Variovorax paradoxus EPS: one gene and its partner. The protein of the gene in region 2 binds, or shares a complex with, the protein of the main gene of each other region. Links are inferred from orthologs where the notes say so. Each region holds a gene or a part of one and is shown on either strand. Other genes may lie near its edges.

What was found.
Region 1: the proteins of VARPA_RS17500 (region 2) and accD are in contact, whole or in part, in a solved structure (PDB 8UXZ), measured with the Escherichia coli proteins. The link is inferred for Variovorax paradoxus EPS from one-to-one orthologs.

The regions. Positions count from the first base shown.
Region 1 is NC_014931.1:1,727,809-1,731,052, forward strand. What follows is about bases 293-3,244. They hold accD (acetyl-CoA carboxylase, carboxyltransferase subunit beta), read right to left. Parts: upstream 2,229-3,244; coding sequence 1,356-2,228; downstream 293-1,355. Other genes in these bases: VARPA_RS07785 (LON peptidase substrate-binding domain-containing protein), read right to left, coding at 293-648; VARPA_RS07790 (YggT family protein), read left to right, coding at 699-1,259; trpA (tryptophan synthase subunit alpha), read right to left, coding at 2,293-3,138; trpB (tryptophan synthase subunit beta), read right to left, coding at 3,138-3,244. Also shown: more of VARPA_RS07785, read right to left, coding at 1-292.
Region 2 is NC_014931.1:3,778,258-3,782,853, forward strand. What follows is about bases 696-3,571. They hold VARPA_RS17500 (acetyl-CoA carboxylase carboxyltransferase subunit alpha), read right to left. Parts: upstream 2,686-3,571; coding sequence 1,705-2,685; downstream 696-1,704. Other genes in these bases: tilS (tRNA lysidine(34) synthetase TilS), read right to left, coding at 727-1,698; VARPA_RS17505 (DNA-3-methyladenine glycosylase family protein), read right to left, coding at 2,705-3,355; cysS (cysteine--tRNA ligase), read right to left, coding at 3,373-3,571. In the rest of the region: VARPA_RS17490 (aspartate kinase), read right to left, coding at 1-665; more of cysS, read right to left, coding at 3,572-4,596. UniProt on the Escherichia coli protein: Component of the acetyl coenzyme A carboxylase (ACC) complex. First, biotin carboxylase catalyzes the carboxylation of biotin on its carrier protein (BCCP) and then the CO(2) group is transferred by the carboxyltransferase to acetyl-CoA to form malonyl-CoA.

The DNA of each region.
Region 1 (3,244 bases), 2.1 Mb from region 2 along the record:
CTATTCAGCGATGCCCGTGCGTGCGAGCAGATCACTCACCAGCTCGAGCCGCATCAGCGGACTGTCGAGCTCCATCAGCCGTTGCCGCAGTTCGAGCTGCATCGGCACCAGCTCGCACCAGCGGTTCGCGACCCAGCCGCAGTCGTCGAACCGGTAGGGCTCGCCGATGGGCAGCCGCACCGTCTTGGCGCCCTGGGCCCGACGGCGTTCTTCGAGCGTGTCGACCAAGCGCCGCAGTGCAGTGGCCGTGTGTTTGAGGTCGTCGGGGATTTCGAGCGCGATGTCTTCGATCACCGCTTCCACCTCGGCGACCCACAGGCCGTGCTTCTGCAACTCGGTGCTGCGAACGCGAAAGCGTTGCGTGCCGATGCATTCGATCTGAAGGAGGCCGCTTTGTGGCGATTCGAATTCGCGGATGACGGCGAGCGTGCCGATGGCAGCGAAGCTTTCCGCATCGGCGCCGGCCTTGCGGACCTCGCTGCCGCTCGTGAGGCTGACCACGCCGAACGGCGCATCGGCCTTGCGGCATTTGCCGACCATGTCGAGATAACGCACCTCGAAGATGCGCAAAGGCAGCAGGCCGCCAGGGAACAGAACCGTACCGAGCGGGAACAATGGCAGTGAATGCAAAAGGGGCTGTGTCGTCATCTAAAAACCTTGCGTGGCTATCATCGCATTCCGCTCACGACCGCGCCCCCATGCTCTACCAGATTCCTTCGTTCCTCCTCGACGTGATCGTCGGCCTGCTCGGCGGCGCCTGCCTGCTGCGCCTCTACATGCAGTACCACCGGGTGCCGTTCGGCAACCCGCTCGGCCGCTTCATCTTCGCGATCACCGACTGGATCGTGCTGCCGCTGCGGCGCATCGTGCCTTCGGTCAAGCGCTGGGACCTGGCGAGCCTGATCGCCGCCTGGCTGCTGGTGCTGCTGAAGTTCCTGCTGCTGTGGCTCCTGATCGGCAATCTCGGCCGCATCGCCACCTTGCCGCTGGTGTCGCTCGTGGGATTGCTGCAGCTCGCGATCTCGGGGCTGACCGCGCTCCTGGTGGTCTATGCCGTGCTGTCGTGGGTGCCGGGCGCGTCGCCGATGCTGCTAGACCTGATTTCCCGTCTGGCGGAACCGCTGGTCAGACCATTCCGGCGCTTCATCCCGCTGATCGGCGGCGTGGACCTGTCGCCCCTTGCCGCCATCGTGGTGCTGCAGGTAATTGCGATCGTGTTGAGCAATTTGCTGGTGTTTGCCTATCAACTGACTTTCTGAGCCGCAGCCAGCAAACAAACAAACAAAAGAAAAGGGCCCGGGTGCATTGCACCCGGGCCCTTTTGCTTTGGCTTGCCGCGTTTTGCCGGTCGTCGTTCAGCTCACCGCGTCGGCCGGCTGGCGCAGCAGCATCGCGAGCGTGCTGGCGATGGTCTTGCGCAGTTCGCGGCGGTCGCTGATGAAGTCGATCGCGCCCTTGGTCTGCAGGAACTCGGCGCGCTGGAAGCCTTCGGGCAGCGTCACGCGCACGGTCGATTCGATCACGCGCGGGCCGGCAAAGCCGATCAGCGCCTTGGGTTCGGCGATGACCACATCGCCCACGAAGGCGAAGCCGGCGCTCACGCCGCCCATCGTCGGGTCGGTCAGCACGCTGATGTAGGGCAGGCCCTTCTTCGCCAGGCGCGTGAGCGCGGCATTGGTCTTGGCCATCTGCATCAGCGAGAGCAGGCCTTCCTGCATGCGCGCGCCGCCGGTGGCGGTGAAGCAGATGAACGGCACCTTCTGCTCGATGGCGGTTTCGACGCCGCGCACGAAGCGCTCGCCGACCACGCTGCCCATGCTGCCGCCCATGAATTCGAACTCGAAGCAGGCGACAACGACGTTGATGCTGTGGACCGAACCGCCGATGACGACCAGCGCGTCGGTCTCGCCGGTGTTTTCCAGGGCTTCCTTCAGGCGCTCGGGGTACTTGCGGCTGTCCTTGAACTTGAGGGCGTCGACCGGGAGCACTTCCTGGCCGACTTCGTAGCGGCCTTCGGCATCGAGGAACGCGTCGAGCCGCGCGCGGGCGCCGATGCGGTGATGGTGGCTGCAGCTCGGGCAGACGTTCTGGTTGTGCTCCAGGTCGGTCTTGTAGAGCACCGTCTCGCAGGCCGGGCATTTGATCCACAGGCCCTCGGGCACCTGGCGGCGCTCGGCAGGGTCGGTTTGTGCGATCTTGGCGGGTAGCAGTTTTTCAAGCCAGCTCATAGGACTCCGGAATTAGCTCCCCTCTCCTTGGAAGGAGAGGGGCTGGGGGTGAGGGCAACCGAGATTATCGGCCAGCCGCATTCTTGGGGGTAGCCGCCGGCAGGGCGTCCAGCGCCTCGCGGATGCCGGCGAGGAATTCGCGCACCGCGGGCACCACCTTCTCGCGCGGTTGCCCGTCGATCAGCTGGATGATCTTGGTGCCGATCACCACGGCGTCCGCCGCCGAACCGACCGCCTGCGCGGTGCGTGCGTCGCGGATGCCGAAGCCCACGCCGACCGGGATGCTCACATGCTGACGGATGCGCGGGATCATCTGGCCGACCGCCTCGGTGTCCAGGTGGCCGGCGCCGGTCACGCCCTTGAGCGACACGTAGTAGACGTAGCCGCTCGCGATGCGCGCGACCTGCGCCATGCGCTCGTCGGTGCTCGTGGGCGCCAGCAGGAAGATCAGGTCGATGTTCGCCGCCTTCAGGTCGGCAGCGAAGGCCTCGCATTCCTCGGGCGGGTAGTCGACGACCAGCAGGCCGTCGACCCCGGCGGCCGATGCGTCGCGGATGAAGGCCTGTTTGCCGTGCACGAGGTCATAGCGCTCGACCGGGTTCGCATAGCCCATCAACACCACCGGCGTGGTCGTGTCCTTCTGGCGAAACGCGGCCACGATGGCGAGCACCTGCTTCATGCCGACGCCCAGGGCCAGCGCGGCTTCGCCGGCCTTCTGGATCACAGGGCCGTCGGCCATCGGGTCGGAAAAAGGCACGCCCAGCTCGATCACGTCGGCGCCTGCCTCGACCATGCCGTGCATTAGCTCGGGGGTGATGTCGGCGAAGGGGAAGCCGGCGGTGACATACGGAATCAGCGCCTTGCGGCCCTGCGCCTCGAGGGTCTTGAAGGTGGCGGCAATGCGGCTCATCACTTGCCTCCCTTCACGCTCAGGCCGCGCATCGAGGGGCGGTCGTAGAAATCGACGCCCGACAGGTCGGCGACGGTGCCGATGTCCTTGTCGCCGCGGCCCGAGA
Region 2 (4,596 bases):
AATTCCACCGAGCGGATCTGCAGCACCTTGGAGCCGAGGCTCGCCATCTCGAGCATCTCTTCGAAGCTCACGGTGGTCAGGCGCCGCGCATCGGGCTCGACGCGCGGGTCGGTCGTGTAGACGCCGTCCACGTCGGTGTAGATGAGGCATTCGTGCGCCTTCATGGCCGCCGCAATGGCCACGGCCGAGGTGTCGCTGCCGCCGCGGCCCAGCGTGGTGATGTTGCCCGCGTCGTCCACGCCCTGGAAGCCGGTGATGACCACCACCTTGCCCGCGTTCAGGTCGGCCATCACGCGCAGGTCGTCGATGCTCTCGATGCGGGCCTTGGTGTGCGAGCTGTCGGTGCGCACCGGCACCTGCCAGCCCGCGTAGCTCACCGACTCCACGCCCTCGGCCTGCAGCGCAATGGCCAAGAGCGCGGACGAAGCCTGCTCGCCGGTCGATGCCAGCATGTCGAGTTCGCGGTTGTGGGCTTCGCCCGGTTTGCTCGGCGCCAGTTCCTTGGCGAGGCCGAGCAGGCGATTGGTCTCGCCGCTCATGGCACTCGGAACCACGATCATCTGGTGGCCGGCGCGCGCCCACTTGGCAACGCGCTTGGCGACATTCCTGATGCGCTCGGTCGAGCCCATCGACGTACCGCCGTATTTGTGAACGATCAATGCCATGGGTGAAATCAGAGAAAGGAAAAGGGCCGCTGGATAGGCGGCGCCCTGCAAGCTGTGGGAGCTAAGTCTTCGGCGAGGGCGGGGCATTGTACCAATGCAGCCGATCGCCCTTCCGCTCGGCGAAACCGCCGGCCACTTTGAGGTGGATGCGGTGGCCGCGCGTGGTGCAGGCGCGGACCTGGTCGAGCAACTGGTCGAGCTGCGCGGCGCTGGGCGCGCAGCCGTGCGATTGCATCAGCCAGTGGCGCAGCACATTGGCTTGACGAGCCCGCGAAAACGCCTGCAGCGCCTTGATGAGTGGCGGGTCACCAACGGACTTCAGGTCTTGCGCAGCGAGTTCGAGCAACAGTTGCTGCGCCTGCGCCGCATGGCCGATGCTGCGCGCGAACGTCGCGCGGAACTGTGGAAAAGCCTGCTCCAGTGCTGGCAGCAGCACCGCGCGAATCCGGTTGCGGGTGTAGCGGGCATCGCCGTTGCTCGGGTCTTCGATCCATGGCAGATCGCGTGCTGCGAGCCAGGCGCGGATGTCGGCCGCAGGCACTGTCAGCAGAGGCCGATAGATGTTCAGGCCATTGCGTTCAGCGTGCGCGGGCATGGCCGCCAAACCCGGAAGGCCGGCACCACGCGATAACGCCAGCAAGAGCGTTTCGACCTGGTCGTCCGCGTGATGCCCGAGGGCAATCGACTGGATGAAGGGCCGCGTCGAATCCATGCGCGCCATGACACCAAACGCCTCGTAGCGTGCGCGCCGCGCGGTGTCTTCGGGACTGTCGCCTGGTGCGTGCCGCGCATCGACCCGATGAACCACGAGCGGCACACCAAGCCGCGCACAGACTTCGCCGCAATGCCGCTCGAAATCATCGGCCGCGGCCTGCAGCCCGTGATGCACATGAAAAGCCACCACCTGCCCCGGCCAGCGCGAAGCGCAGGCGGCCAGCAAGGCGTTGGAATCCGCACCGCCGCTGAAGCCCACCGCCAGCGGCCACCGCGCCGGCTCGAACGCGGCGATGGCGCGTTCGAAGGCTTCGCTCATGGGTGCTCAGCGGCCGGTGTCGGCCTTGGTATCGTTGAAACGGCCGTAGCTCTGCAGACGCTCGTAGCGGCGGTCTAGCAGCTCCTTCGGCTTCAGGTCGCTGACCTGGCGGAACGCGTCGTTGAGCGCGCGCTTGAGGAATGCCGCCATCTGGCGGTGGTCGCGGTGTGCGCCGCCGACCGGTTCGTTCACGATCTTGTCGACGAGGCCCAGTGCCTTCAGGCGGTGCGCCGTGATGCCGAGCGCATCGGCCGCTTCCTGCGCCTTGTCGCTGGTCTTCCAGAGAATGGAAGCACAGCCTTCGGGGCTGATCACCGAATAGATCGAGTACTGCAGCATCACCAACTGGTCGCCGACCGAGATGGCCAGCGCGCCGCCGGAGCCGCCCTCGCCGATGATCGTGACGATGATCGGCACCTCGAGTTGCGCCATCTCGAAGATGTTGCGGCCGATGGCTTCGGATTGGCCGCGCTCTTCGGCATCGATGCCGGGGTATGCGCCGGGCGTGTCCACGAAGGTGAACACAGGCAGCTTGAACTTTTCGGCCGTCTTCATGAGGCGCAGCGCCTTGCGGTAGCCCTCGGGCTTGCTCATGCCGAAGTTGCGCGCGGTGCGCTCCTTCGTGTCACGGCCCTTTTGATGGCCCAGCACCATGCAGGGCACGCCGTTGAAGCGAGCGAGGCCGCCCACGATCGACAGGTCGTCCGAGAAATGCCGGTCGCCGTGCAGTTCGACAAAGTCGGTGAAGATTTCGTTGACGTAATCGAGCGTGTAAGGGCGCTCCGGATGCCGGGCGATCTTGGTGATCTGCCAGGGCGTCAGGTCGCTGTAGATGTCCTTGGTGAGCTGCTGGCTTTTCTTGCCGAGCTGATCGATTTCTTCCGAAATGTCGACCGCCGATTCGGTCTGTACATAGCGCAGTTCTTCAATCTTTGTTTCGAGTTCCGCAATGGGCTGCTCGAAATCGAGGAAGGTTCGTTTCGCCAACGTCTTCTCCTGTTTTATTTCAATACGCGACCGGCACGGGGTCCAGCGACCGCCAAATATACCAAGTCGCCACGCTGCAATACGGGGCCCAGGCCACGGCAACGTCGCGGGCATCGCTGCGGCTCACCGGGTCGCCCGAAAAGTAATTGACGCTGATGCCGTTGAGCAGCCCGACATCATCCACAGGCAGCACGTTCGGACGCATGAGGTGGAAGATGAGGAACATCTCGGCCGTCCAGCGGCCGATGCCGCGAATGGCCACGAGCTCTTCGATGATGAGCTCGTCGGCCATGTCTTTCCATGCATCGACGTGCACGACGCCCGAGTCGAAATGCAGGGCCAGGTCGACCAAATATTCGATCTTGCGCGCCGAGAGGCCCGCCGCGCGCATGTCGTCGACCTTGAGCTTGAGCACGTTCGCCGGCGTCAGCTTGCGCGGCAGCACCGCGAACTTGTCCCAGACGGTTTGCGCGGCCTTCACCGAGATCTGCTGGCCGACAACGCTGCGCGCCAACGTGGTGAAGGCGTCGCCGCGCGATTCGAGACATGCGGTGCCGAACTTCGGAATCAACCGCTTCATCACGCGGTCTTTCTTGGCCAGGTGCTTGCAGGCCTCTTCCCAATAATCCGGCGTGTAGATCTGAACGGTCGGGTTTTTGGAAGCGGGCATGGGGTTGGTGGTTCCGTTCACTTCGCGACGGTCCAGCTCGTGCCAGTGGGCGAATCCTTGAGCACGATGCCCTGCTCAAGCAATCCCTGGCGGATGCGATCGGCTTCGGCGAAATTCTTCGCGGCCTTGGCGGCGGCACGCGCATCGATCTGCGCCTGGATGGCCGCATCGTCGAGCGTTGCGCCTGCGCGGAGGAAACTCTTCGGGTCGCTTTGCAATATCTGCACGCACCCACCCAGCGCCTTCAGCAGCCCGGCCTGCGTGGCCGAGCGCGTGCGGTTGACTTCACCCGCCAGGTCGAACAGCACGGCCACCGCTTCGGGCGTTGCGAAATCTTCGTCCATCGCGGCCTTGAAGCGCGCGGCATATGGATCGGTCCAGTCGATCGTCACCTCGGCCGGCGCGACCAGGTCCAGCGCCGTATACAGGCGCTTGAGCGAATTGCGCGCGTCGTCCAGATGCACGTCGCTGTAGTTGAGCGGCCGACGGTAGTGCGCGCGCAGCACGAAGAAGCGGATGGTCTCGGCGTCGTACTTCTTCAGCACGTCGCGGATCAGGAAGAAGTTGCCCAGGCTCTTGGACATCTTCTCGTTGTCGGTCACGATGAAGCCGTTGTGCATCCAGTAGTTGGACAGCGGCTTGTCGTTGGCGCCTTCGCTCTGCGCGATTTCATTTTCGTGGTGCGGGAACTGCAGGTCTTCGCCGCCGCCGTGGATGTCGAGTGTTTCGCCCAGCAGCGCGCAGGCCATGGCCGAGCACTCGATGTGCCAGCCCGGACGGCCAGCGCCGAACTCGCTGGCCCACTTCACCTCTTCGGGCTCGCTCGCCTTCGCGCTCTTCCAGAGCACGGGGTCGAGTGGGTCGTCCTTGCCGTCGAGCACGGCCACGCGCTCGCCCGCATGCAGCTCGTCGATCGACTTGCCGCTCAGCTTGCCGTAGCCGGGGAACTTGCGGATGGCGTAGTTAACGTCGCCGTTCTCGGCGCGATAAGCCAGGCCCTTCTTCTCGAGCGTGCCGATCATCGACAGCATCTGCGGGATGTAGTCGGTGGCGCGTGGCTCGTGCGTGGGGCGCGCGATGCCCAGCGCATCGGCGTCTTCGTGCAGCGCGTCGATCATGCGATCGGTCAACGCGCGGATGCTCTCGCCGTTTTCCACGGCGCGGCGAATGATCTTGTCGTCGATGTCGGTGATGTTGCGCACGTAGGTCACGTCGAAGCCGCTGGCCTTGAGCCAGCGCTG